2 regions of the Rhizobium sp. LjRoot258 genome follow, and region 2 is predicted to be linked to the other one. Evidence: riboswitches for the same ligand, from Rfam matches in the RefSeq annotation. Region 2 holds a riboswitch; the other holds the start of a gene.
What was found. A riboswitch is a leader RNA that binds a small molecule or an ion and turns the genes downstream of it on or off. The one in region 2 is predicted to bind S-adenosylmethionine.
Positions count from the first base shown of each region.

Region 1 (6,338 bases), 3.5 Mb from region 2:
TCGATGCGATCATGATCCGCACCACCGATCATGCCCGCATGCTGGAGCTGGCCGAGCACGCCACGGTTCCCGTCATCAACGCGCTGACGGACGATACCCATCCGTGCCAGATCATGGCCGATATCATGACTTTCGAGGAGCATCGTGGCCCCATCAAGGGCAAGACGATCGCCTGGACCGGCGATGGCAACAACGTGCTGCATTCGCTGGTCGAAGGGGCTGCCCGTTTCGGCTATCGTATGAATATGGCGGTCCCCCTTGGTTCCGAGCCGAAGGATCACTATTTGAACTGGGCCCGCGATGAGGGCGCCGAAATCATGCTCTGCCATGATGCCGACCGTGCGGTCGCCGGCGTCGATTGCGTGGTGACCGATACCTGGGTCTCCATGAATCAGGAACATCGGGCCCGGGGTCATAACGTCTTCCAGCCTTATCAGGTCAATTCGGCTTTGATGGCACAGGCCGACAAGGATGCATTGTTCATGCATTGCCTGCCCGCCCATCGTGGTGAGGAAGTCACGGACGAGGTGATCGACGGCCCGCAATCCGTCGTCTTCGATGAAGCGGAAAACCGTCTTCATGCGCAGAAGTCGATTCTTGCTTGGTGCCTAGGCGCGATCTGAACCATACTGCACGCCACGTTTGGCCGGAAGGCCCGTTGGCCGCGCGAGCGGATGGACACTCTCGTCTGCCGCTCTCAGACTAGGAGAAGACCAATGGCAGAACCTGCAGCCGCCCTCGGCGAATTCAATTTCGCCGGCGATGATCACGTCGTTCCGTTTCAGGTTGAAGGGTTGGATGTGCGCGGTCGCGCCGTCCAACTCGGGCCGATGCTGGACGCGATCCTCGAGCGTCATCGCTATCCTGCGCCTGTCGCGAGGCTTCTTGCCGAAGTCGTCGTGTTGACGGTGCTGCTCGGCACCTCGCTGAAATTCGACGGCAAGTTCACGGTGCAGACCAAAGGCGACGGCCCGGTGGACCTGCTTGTTTGCGATTTCTCGACGCCCGAGAACGTGCGTGCTTATGCGCGCTTCGACCAGGGCCTCCTCGACACGGCCATCGCCGCTGGGCAAATCGAGCCTGAACAGCTGCTCGGCAAGGGTATGCTGGCGTTTACGATCGATCAGGGGAAGTTTAGCCAACCCTATCAGGGCATCGTTGCGCTCGACGGAGCGACCCTCGAGGAAATCGCCGGCACCTATTTCCGCCAGTCGGAGCAAATCCCGACGCAAGTGCGTCTTGCCGCTGCCGAGCTCTTCGATCGCGACGAAGTGGGCAAGCCGCGTCACCGTTGGCGGGCAGGGGGGCTCGTGGCCCAGTTCCTGCCGGAAGCGCCCGAGCGCATGCGCCAGCCGGATCTTCATGGGGGCGACGGTGACACGGCCGGTGGTTCCCACAAGGAAGACGATGCATGGATGGAAGCCCGCTCGCTCGTCGAAACGATCGACGCCGACGAGTTGACGGATCCGCAGGTGGGCACGGAGAGGCTGCTGTACCGCCTGTTCCACGAACGCGGCGTTCGCGTCTACGAACCGCGCGAGGTCTTCGATCGCTGCAGCTGTTCGCGCGAGAAGATCAAGGGCGTGCTGAAGGGGTTCTCTGCCGAGGAAATCGATGCCAGCCAGGAAGGCGGCGCGATCTCGGTGACCTGCGAGTTCTGCTCGACGACCTACCGCTTCGAAGTGGAAGAGGTGGCTCAGGCTGCCGAGTGATCAGTTCAGGACTCTGAGCAGCCCTGGCGAATCCAGCGAGAAGGCGGGAATTTCGACATCGAAAAGCTCGCCTTCATCCGTTTCCATCTGGTAGTGGCCGAACATCAGCCCTGATGGCGTATCCAGTGGGCAGCCCGAGGAATATTCATAGGTATCGCCCGGAGCAAGCCGCGGCTGTTCGCCGACAACGCCGGCGCCCGTGACCTCATCGACGATCCCGTTCTGGTCTGTGATGTTCCAGTAGCGGTTCACCAATCGTACGGTCGTGTCGGAATTGTTGCTGATGACGATCTTGTAGCCCCAGACATAACGATCGTCCTCCGGATCGGATTGCTCCTCCAGATAAAAGGGTTCGACGACGACTTCAATGTCTCGTGTAAGGGCGCGGTACATGCCTACACCATAGTCAACATACGTTACCGGTATCTTATACGACGGCCGATCCGTCAATAAACCGATAGGCGATCACGTCCCTAATGCGTGCAATGGCAAGAGGTTTCGCGCGCTAAGCCTAATTTTAGCCCGCCTCGCATGTGGCAAAAGCGCATGGCGGTCGGCCGGATCGGAGGTAATCCGGCCGTTATGGGCTGATCAGGCGTTCACCTTGGCGAGTGCCTGGGCGAAATCCTCGATCAGATCGTCCGTGTCCTCGATGCCCGCGGAGAGACGAACGGTGCCGCCGGAGATGCCGAGCTCTGCACGCGCCTCGTCGGTCAGGTTCTTGTGCGTCGTCGTCGCCGGGTGCGTGATCAGGCTCTTGGCGTCGCCCAGATTGTTGGAGATCTTGACGATATCAAGCGCGTTTTGAAGCGCGAAGGCTGCCTCCTTGCCACCCTTCAATTCGATCGCGACCAGCGTCGAGCCGCCCTTCATCTGCTTGGCGACGATGTCGGCCTGCGGATGATCCTTGCGGCCGGGATAGATGACCTTGGCGACCTTCGGCTGATCAGCCAGGAAGTCGGCGATCTTCGATGCATTTTCGGTCTGCTGCTTGACACGCAGTGGCAGTGTCTCGAGGCCCTTCAGCAGCGTCCACGCCGTGAACGGCGACATCGCCGGGCCGGTGTGGCGGTAGTAGTCCTGCAGGTTCTCCTTGACCCATTCCGTGTCGGAGAGGATCACGCCGCCGAGGCTGCGGCCCTGACCGTCAATGTGCTTGGTGGCCGAGTAGACGACGATATGGGCGCCGAGCTCGAGTGGCTTCTGGAAGATCGGGGTTGCAAAGACGTTGTCGACTACGACCTTGGCGCCGATCTGGTTGGCGAGCTTGGCAACACCGGCGATATCGATCACTTCTAGCGTCGGGTTCGTCGGGCTTTCCAGGAAGAACACCTTCGTGTTCGGGCGGATCGCCTTTTCCCAGTTCTCGAGATGGCGACCATCGACCAGCGTGCATTCGATGCCGTATTTCGGCGCAAGCGTCTCGACGACCCAGCGGCAGGAGCCGAAGAGGGCGCGGGCTGCGACGATGTGGTCGCCTGCCTTCACCTGGCAGAGGATCGCGGCGGTGACGGCTGCCATGCCCGAGGCTGTGGCACGGGCCTCCTCGGCGCCTTCGAGCGCGCACATGCGCTTCTCGAACATGTCGTTGGTCGGGCTGCCGTAGCGAGCGTAAATATAGCCTTCGGTCTCGCCCTTGAAGCGTGCTTCGGCCGCTTCCGCGCTTTCATAGACGAAGCCCTGCGTGAGGTAGATTGCTTCGGAGGTCTCGCCATATTGCGAGCGCAGCGAACCGCCGTGTACGAGTTGGGTTGCCGGGCGCCAGGTCTTGCTCATGAATCACCACTTTCAAACAACAAAAAAACCGGCCGCGAAAGCAGACCGGTTTTGCACCCGGTCCTTTTAGCCACTTGTTTAACGTGGCTGCAAGCCGACCGGCCAAATCACCACGGGATAAAGCTGCAATACTGCCGTTCTATGCTTGCGTCAATTCCTCGAGTTTGGTTTTGTCTGCGACAAATATGGATAAGGCATGATGGCTCGCGTAACAGGAATTTTGGCAGATCGTGCGATTGCCGCGCTCTTTGAGGCCGGGCGTCTCAGCTCTGAGCGCGATTTGGATCACGACCAGATCCAGCCGGCAAGCCTCGACCTGAGGCTTGGCGCCAAGGCTTTCCGCGTTCGCGCGAGTTTCATGCCGGGGCCATCCCATCTTGTGTCCGACAAGCTCGATCGCCTAAGCCTTCACGTCGTCGATCTCTCCGAAGGTGCCGTGCTGGAGACAGGCTGTGTCTATATCGTTCCGCTGATGGAGCGCCTCGACCTGCCGGCCGATATGTCGGCCTCGGCCAACCCGAAGAGCTCGACCGGGCGTTTGGATATCTTCACGCGCGTCATCACCGACTATGCGCAGGAGTTCGATAAGATCCCGACCGGCTATTCCGGCCCTCTCTACCTCGAAATTAGCCCGCGCACTTTCCCGATTGTCGTGCGCCGGGGCTCGCGCCTGTCGCAGATCCGCTTCCGTGTCGGGCATTCCCTGCTCGGCGAGCCCGAACTTCTGGCGCTGCACGATGCCGAAACGCTGGTTGCCAGCAAGCAACCGAACGTCTCGGGCGGCGGCATTGCGCTGTCGATCGATCTTGCGGGCGACAAGGACGGCCTGATCGGCTACCGCGGCAAGCACCACACCGCCGTCGTCGATGTCGACAAGAAGGCGCAGCACGACATCTATGATTTCTGGGAGCCTCTCTATAGTCGCGGCCGCAACGAACTGATCCTGGATCCTGACGAGTTCTACATCCTCGTCTCCCGCGAAGCCATCCATGTGCCGCCGCACTACGCGGCCGAGATGACCCCCTTCGATCCGCTGGTCGGCGAATTCCGCGTGCACTATGCCGGCTTCTTCGACCCTGGCTTCGGCCACGCGCCGGCTGGCGGCCGCGGCAGCCGCGCCGTGCTCGAGGTCCGCAGCCACGAGGTTCCCTTCATCCTCGAAGACGGCCAGATCGTCGGCCGCCTCGTCTACGAACATATGCGGGAGCACCCGGAAAGCCTCTACGGCTCCGGCCTCGGCTCGAACTATCAGGCCCAGGGCCTGAAGCTTTCCAAGCACTTCCGCATTTGAGCGTTCTGGTGTCCTCGATCGCTGGCTGCCGCGTTCTCGTCGGTAGCCAGAGGGCGTCGTTCGCCATCATTCGGCCAGAGGTAGGGTAGTGTTTCTGCCGTCGATTTGAAGGAGCTGTGTTCGGCGCGAGATAAGGGCCGGCCGGTAGAATCTTCTTGAGCCTTGTGGTGTTCGTGCTGTGACGGTGGTGGGTCCAGATCGCCAACAAAGACCGATGGGCGCGCAAACATACGCTTCCAAAGTTCCCATCCGGCCGCGAGCGAATGCGCGCGCCTTGGCGTGCTTCGGGCATTTCGCTGAAGATCCGCTGCATGCGCGGAGGCCGCAATATCAGAAGTGCCTTTGTTACGATTGTCGGTGTTTGGCCGCTTGACAGCGGCCATCATCTGTAGAAAGTCTCGCTCTAGTGCGGGTGTAGCTCAATGGCAGAGCAGCAGCTTCCCAAGCTGAATACGAGGGTTCGATTCCCTTCACCCGCTCCACGAAGCCAAGTGCAGTCGACAACGCAAAAAGATCCTGATCGCTACCTGACGGAGCGAAGCGGCGGAACACTCTTACGCCGCGGCCGTTTAGTCTCCAGTCCAACAAAGCAGGAGAAAGCGTTATGGATTGGAACCGCGTCGAAGGAAACTGGAAGCAGATGAAGGGCAAGATCAAGGAGCAGTGGGGCAAACTCACTGATGACGATCTTGATCAGATTGCCGGCAAGCGCGACCAGTTGGAAGGCAAAATCCAGGAACGCTACGGTATCGCGCGCGATCGCGCGCGGCGAGACATCGACGATTGGTACGGCAATCAGACTTGGCATTGACCTGACGAGCCCGGAGCCAACCCTCCGGGCATTCCGCCTCATGCCAGCTTCACGATGGGAAGTTGATCTTGGTCATGAAGCCGCGATCGATCAGTTGCTGCGGCCCGTCATAGCGAATCGACTGACCGTAGCTGAAATCGATTTCCCCTTCGCGATGAAGAACATCCATCATCTTCTGGTAGTGCTCGGAAGAATTATAGTGCTGCTTGCCCTCAGCTGCTTCGGTTATCTTGGCCTTGTAATTGGTGAAGAATTTGAAGTGCAGGATAGCGCCCCAGACAGACGGGAAATTGCGGCCATAGGGCAACGGCTGGTGGAGGCTGCTTCCGAAAAGGCACGTTCTGTCCCAGTAGATCAACGGGTATTTGATAAGCTCGTTGCCCTCTCCGAATTTTCTGCCCCGCGGCCCGCCCCTAACACTGACGCCTCGCTTCTTGATCGTTGACACATAGCTGTCACCATCAAAATAACGCGAGAACTGCCACGGCTTGTCGACAGAAGATGGGTGCGCGCCGACTTCGCTCAGCCTGGGATACATATCCAGCATAGGCGCGGCCATTCGCTTGAGGTTTTGAGCTTCAAGCGTGCGGATAAGGGATGGCAACGGTTGGCTGAAGCAATCATCGTAGACGAGGAACTCATCGGAATCGACATTCAGATACCATCGATCGAGACCATACCTGGAGAACAGGCTTTCCCTCCAATTTCGGCCCCGCCGTGCTTCGCCAAATCTTACGGGCGAGGTCCA
Region 1 covers NZ_CAXUST020000001.1:152,812-159,149, forward strand. Annotated here, with positions in the region: gene argF (ornithine carbamoyltransferase) at 1-623, shown strand, start outside; gene ACSQ9D_RS00755 (Hsp33 family molecular chaperone) at 717-1,712, shown strand; gene apaG (Co2+/Mg2+ efflux protein ApaG) at 1,713-2,105, opposite strand; gene ACSQ9D_RS00765 (O-succinylhomoserine sulfhydrylase) at 2,304-3,488, opposite strand; SAM riboswitch at 3,534-3,612, opposite strand; gene ACSQ9D_RS00770 (2'-deoxycytidine 5'-triphosphate deaminase) at 3,685-4,779, shown strand; tRNA gene ACSQ9D_RS00775 (tRNA-Gly) at 5,188-5,261, shown strand; gene ACSQ9D_RS00780 (CsbD family protein) at 5,384-5,590, shown strand; gene ACSQ9D_RS00785 (glycosyltransferase family 2 protein) at 5,640-6,338, opposite strand, start outside.
Region 1: another riboswitch for S-adenosylmethionine. It lies ahead of ACSQ9D_RS00765 (O-succinylhomoserine sulfhydrylase); the one in region 2 lies ahead of metA (homoserine O-acetyltransferase MetA).

Region 2 (6,338 bases):
TCGAATGGCTGGAAAGCGAACTGCAGAAGAGCCGCAGTGCGCTCGTCCTGATCTCCCACGACCGGCGCTTCCTCGAGAAGGTTTCGACGGCGACCGTCTGGCTGGACCGCGGCACCTCGCGCCGGCTCGACAAGGGCTTCGCCCATTTCGAAGCCTGGCGTGACCAGGTGCTGGAAGCGGAAGAACTTGAACAGCACAAGCTCGGCAAGGCAATCGAGCGCGAAGAGCACTGGCTGCGTTACGGTGTCACCGCACGGCGCAAGCGCAACATGCGCCGCCTCGGCGAACTGCAGACCATGCGCACGCAATATCGCGGCCACAAAGGCCCGCAAGGGACCGTGCAGGCCACGGTTTCCGACGCGCAGGAATCCGGCAAACTCGTTGTCGAGGCCGACAAGATCACGAAGACCTTCGGGGATAGGCCCATTGTCGCACCCTTCTCCATCCGCGTGCATCGCGGTGATTGCATCGGTCTCGTCGGCCCGAACGGCGCCGGCAAGACGACGCTCCTGAAGATGCTGACCGGACAACTCGCGCCGGACAGCGGCACGATAAAACTCGGGACCAATCTGGAAATCGCGACGCTGGATCAGAAGCGCGAAGACCTCAATCCAGACGAAACGCTCGCCCACTACCTGACGGATGGCCGCGGCGAGAACCTGCTCGTCAACGGTGAACAGAGGCACGTGACCGGCTACATGAAGGAGTTCCTGTTCCAGCCTGAACAGACGCGGACGCCGATCAGGAATCTATCCGGTGGCGAGCGCGCGCGACTGATGCTGGCGCGGATCATGTCGCGTCCGGCAAACCTATTGATCCTCGACGAGCCAACCAACGATCTAGACATCGAGACGCTGGATCTGCTGCAGGAAATCGTTGCAGGCTTCCCCGGCACCGTCATCCTCGTCAGCCACGACCGCGACTTTCTCGACCGCACGGTAACGTCGACGATCGCCCCGGCGGTCCCGGATGCACCTGATGGACGCTGGATCGAATATGCAGGCGGCTATTCGGACATGCTCGCGCAACGAAAGGGCATCGCCGACGAGCGAAGGAAGGCCGAGAAGGCGGCGGAACGATCGAAACCGCGGGATGCAGCAGCCCCGGCCGAGACTGCGAAAGGAAAGGCTAAGCTCTCGTTCAAGCAGAAGTTCGCGCTCGAAAATCTCCCGAAGGAAATGGCCAAGGCCGAAGCCGAGATCGCAAAACGGGAGGAGCGGATGACGGACTCCGGCCTGTTCACCAAGGACCCCACCACATTCAACCGTCTGGCAGCGGAGATGGAGAAGCTCCGGGACAGCCTGACGAAAATGGAAGAGGAATGGCTGGAACTCGAGATGCTGCGGGAGGAATTGGAGGGCTAAGGCCCTCTCGCGCCCTTTCAATCCGACCCGTCTCTGCCGCGCGACCTGGCTTTCACGTTTCATTGATTCGTCAGCTTTCGACCGGCAGGACTAAGCTGCGCGCCGTATCCGCAGCTTGCACGACGGCAAGGAAAGCAGACTATGCCACACAATCTCAAAGCATCTACCGCGCTCGTCTGGGCCGCGGGTTTCCTCGTTATTACGTCGCACGGCGCGCTTGCCCAGGAAGCGCAACGCGTGCGCGGCGCGATTGAAAGCCTGAGCGGCAACACGTTGGTGGTCAAAACACGAGAAGGCACAAAGCAAACGGTGACATTGAAGCCAGACTGGAAGGTCCGCGGCATCAAGAAGGCCGCCGTGGAAGACATCAAGCCGGGCGATTTCGTTGGCGTTGCATCATTGCCAAAAGCTGATGGCGGCGATGGCGCTCTCGAAGTGCTGATCTTTCCGGGAGCGATGAAGGGCACCGGAGAAGGCAGTCGCCCCTGGGACTTGAGGCCAAACAGCACGATGACCAACGCGACGGTCGCGAAAGCCGTCAAGGCAGTCGATGGCCACACCATCACGCTGACATATCAAGGCAAGGAAAAGACGATATCGATCGCCGACGATACACCGATCGTCACCTTCGCCCCTGCCGGAAAGGCAGACCTTGTCGCAGGAGCGCGCGTGATCGTGATGGGCGAAAGAGCTGCAGACGGCACGGTGTCGGCAGCAAACGTCACAGTCGGTAAAAACGGCGTCGTGCCGCCGATGTAAGCCGTCAGAGCGCGGGTGCGGGTGCGTTTGGCGCTTTTGCCACGACCTTCACTTCCGGCTTCGCATGCAGAGCTTCCAGATGCAGCACGCGCGGCTTGAAAGTGTCGACGAAGGCGTCTGAGCGACCGATGTAGATCATCGTGGTGTCAGGCATCGAAGCCAGGACGCCCATCATCGATGATTGCCATTCCGGCTCCATGCCTTCCAGCACTTCGTCGAACACGATCCATTTCGGTCGTACGAGAAGCAGGCGAGCAAAACCGATCGCACGCTGCTCGTCAGAATCGAGCAGCTTGTCCCACCGGGCCCGGGCATCGAGCCGGGAAACCAGATGGTGGAGTCCTGCCTTTTCCAGTGCTGCCACGACGTCGGCATTCTCATAGGTGTCCGCAGACTCAGGAAACGCCAGCGCTTCGCGGAGCGAACCCCCGGGGATGTAAGCCGATTGCGCGACGAAAAGCATGTCGTCGGCGGGCGGCAAGCCGATCTTACCGCCCCCGCACGGCCAAAGCTCGGAGAGTGCAAGGAAGAGCAGTTTGCGGTTCACGTTGTGATCGCCGTTGATCATGACCTTTTCGCCGACCTTGATCGTCACGGCGCCTTCGTGCACGCGGAACCCGCCGCACTGGTCGATCTCTTCGCCAATCTTAGAAGCGATCCGTACATGGTCCAGGGTCAGTGTCCCGGGCGGGCTGCGCTCGTAGCTAATCGTGCCCCTGAGATTGATCTCGTCGCTCATGGTGGTGAGCGCTTGACGAAAATCGGTGACACGCATCAGTGTGGCGCGCCATTCGGCAATGGGTCCGAAGTTCGCCACATACCAGCGAAGGGCCGTGTTGACCTGGTTGAAAGCACCGACCGATACCATCAGCTCGCCAAACGTCAGGCCGCCGGAGAAGTATGCCGGTGCGGCTACAATGATCGGGATGACCACGACAAGCCAGCCGTAGCCGGCTGACACCCAGGTAAGGTTGACGTTGGCCATCGCCACCCGCTTGATGACGGCGAGCACCGCGCTGATGTCGGTATTGATCCGCTGCTGCTCATTCTCCTCGCCGCGCGCCACCGTAATCGCCGGCATGTTCTCGTTGGCATGCATCAGCGCAAAGCGAAGTTCCGCCTCCTTCGAGAAACGATCCGCATTGAGCTTCACGAGCTTGCGGCCTACCAGCTGGCTGAGAATAGATGCGGACGCCGCATAGAAGATTGCGGCCCAAACCATATAGCCCGGAATGGAGAAGGCATAGGTGCCGAAACGGAAGACAAAGCCGCTGGACAATTCCCATAGCACGCCGATGAAACTGATGAGCAAGATCGTCGCCTGCACCAGCCCGATCATCAGGGTCGTCGTGCTTTCCGCGAGGTTGCGGGCATCTTCGTGTAGGCGCTGATCGGGATTGACGCCGATGAGGCCGCTGGCCGAAAGCCGAAGCGCACGCTTGCGCTGGAGCCATTGGTTGACGAGATCGCGCGTCAGACCTTCGCGCATGTAGAGCGCGGTCATCTGGTTCAGCCAGGCCTGCACGACGTTGAGCAAGAGCAGCATGCCCGCAATCAGCGCGAAGACCTTCAGCTGATGGAAGAACCCATGCAAATCACGCCGAGCGATGCTGTCGTAAAAGGGCGCGTTCCACTGGTTGAGGATGACGGTCGCATAGGCGGTGGCGAGAATGATGGCGATCAGCGCCGTTGCGATCAGCAAGACCCGTCCCCGCACGGGTGAATGCCAGAAAGCCGAGAACATGACCTTCATGCGATAGCCCAGGCTCAGATCGTATCCTACTCTGTCCTGCCGTTGAATGCTTGGCCTGCCTTCGAGGTCATCTGCCATTACGCGTCCCTAGCCGTCATTCTACTTCAATAAACATCGCGATTCGTTGTGTCCACCAACAGATTCTAGCAGCCATTAACGTGGGAGTGACCTCGCATCGACCCCTCCGTTCGTTTGGGCAATTGATTCGCAGGTCGACTAACGCTATTTAGAACGCTCCGTGGTGATTTGGCCGGCCGGCTTGCAGCCACGTTAAAGAAGTCGCTAAAGGGCCGCGTGCGGACCGATAGCGATGTATTCGTTGTTTTGATCGAGTGACCGCAATGCCCATCAAGATCCCCGATACCTTGCCTGCATTTGAAACCCTGGTTCAGGAAGGCGTGCGCGTGATGACCGAGACGGTGGCTATCCGTCAGGACATCCGACCGCTGCAGATCGGGCTTCTCAACCTCATGCCGAACAAGATCAAGACGGAATTGCAGATGGCCCGCCTGGTCGGCGCGTCTCCACTGCAGGTGGAACTTTCGCTGATCCGCGTGGGTAACCACAAAGCAAAGAACACCTCGGAAGACCATCTTCTCGCCTTCTACCAGACGTGGGAGGAAGTGAAGCACCGCAAGTTCGACGGCTTCATCACTACCGGCGCGCCGATCGAGACGCTGCCCTACGAGGACGTGAACTATTGGGGCGAAATGCAGCAGATTTTCGACTGGACGGAAACCAACGTCCATTCGTCGATGAACGTCTGCTGGGGTGCAATGGCCGCGATCTATCATTTCCACGGTGTTCCGAAGTACGAGCTCAAGGAGAAGGCCTTCGGCGTCTACCGGCACCGGAACCTGAAGCCGTCATCCGTTTACCTGAACGGTTTCTCGGACAATTTCGAAGTGCCGGTGTCGCGCTGGACCGAAGTCCGCCGCGGCGACATCGAAAAGTCGGAAAGCCTTGAGATCCTGATGGAGTCCAACGAAATGGGCGTCTGCCTCGTGCATGAGCGGAAGGGCAAGCGGCTCTATATGTTCAATCATGTGGAATATGATTCCACGTCGCTTTCCGACGAATATTTCCGCGACGTGAATGCCGGCGTTCCGATCAAGATGCCGCACAACTACTTCCCGCACAACGATCCGTCGCTGACGCCGCAAAACCGCTGGCGCAGCCACGCGCACCTGTTGTTCGGCAACTGGATCAACGAGATCTACCAGACCACGCCTTACGATCTCAACGATATCGGCAAGAGCGACTGAGACGAGCAACGCCAAGCGGCTGGGCGGAGCGTGTCCCCGGTCTGGTAGCGTTTCTTTTTTGCGGCACACCCGTTGCGGTTTGCGGCAAATGGGGGCAGGGTCCCTGCCTCAATCGAAGATATATCTGGACGGTCGTTATGGCGGAAGTGTTGAAACGGGAAGTTTTTGGGCAGACCAAGTCGGGAGAAACTGTCTATCGGATCGAGATCAAGGGTGGCGGGCTGACAGCCAAGATCATCACCTGGGGTGCCGTCATTCAGGATCTCCGCCTCGACGACCACGATGCCCCGCTTCTGCTCGGCTTCGACGATTTCGACAGCTACCCCGCTCACTCCTCCTACTTTGGCGCAACGCCCGGACGCTGCGCAAACCGCATCGGCGGCGGCAAGTTCACGCTGGATGGCAAGACCTATCAGCTCGATCTCAACGAGAAGGGCGTGACCCACCTGCATGGCGGCAGCGACAACATCGCCAAGCAGAACTGGACAATCGTCGAGCATGATGTCGACCGCGTTGTGCTGAAGATCGTCGATCCGGACGGCCGCGCCGGCTATCCGGGCAACTGCACTATCCAGGCAACCTACTGGGTGCATGGCGACGGCGAATTCTCCGTCGTCTACGAATCGACCAGTGATCAGCCGACGATCGCCAACGTTTGCCAACATGCCTATTTCAACCTCGACGGCCGTGACGATGCGCTCGGCCACGACATCATGATTGCAGCCGACGGCTACCTCGTCACCGATGAACTGCAGGTCCCGACGGGTGAGATCCGACCCGTCGCCGGAACTGTCTTCGACTTCCGCGAGATGTCGCCGATGAAGCGGTTCGACGGCAGCGAGCAGGCGCTCTACGATCACAATTTCTGCCTTTCCGATGACCGGACCGCCAAGCGGTCCGTCGCGCTTGCGCGCAGCCTGAACTCGGGCGTTTCGCTGGAAGTACGCACGACGGAGCCCGGCGTCCAGTTCTATGCCGCCTTCAAGCTCAACGTGCCTGTGCCCGGCCTCGACGGACGCAAATATGGTCCGTTCGCCGGCTTCTGCCTGGAAACGCAGATCTGGCCCGATGCAATCAATCACGAGGGATTTCCGAACGCCGTTCTGCGCCCGGGCGAGGTCCTGCGTCAGGAAACGGACTACGTTTTCTCGAAGAGCTGACGCTCTCATCTTGTGCTCGAATGAACAAACCCTCGCA
Region 2 covers NZ_CAXUST020000001.1:3,691,692-3,698,029, forward strand. Annotated here, with positions in the region: gene ACSQ9D_RS18120 (ATP-binding cassette domain-containing protein) at 1-1,364, shown strand, start outside; gene ACSQ9D_RS18125 (DUF5666 domain-containing protein) at 1,506-2,123, shown strand; gene ACSQ9D_RS18130 (ABC transporter ATP-binding protein/permease) at 2,128-3,954, opposite strand; SAM riboswitch at 4,105-4,182, shown strand; gene metA (homoserine O-acetyltransferase MetA) at 4,218-5,141, shown strand; gene ACSQ9D_RS18140 (aldose epimerase family protein) at 5,279-6,301, shown strand.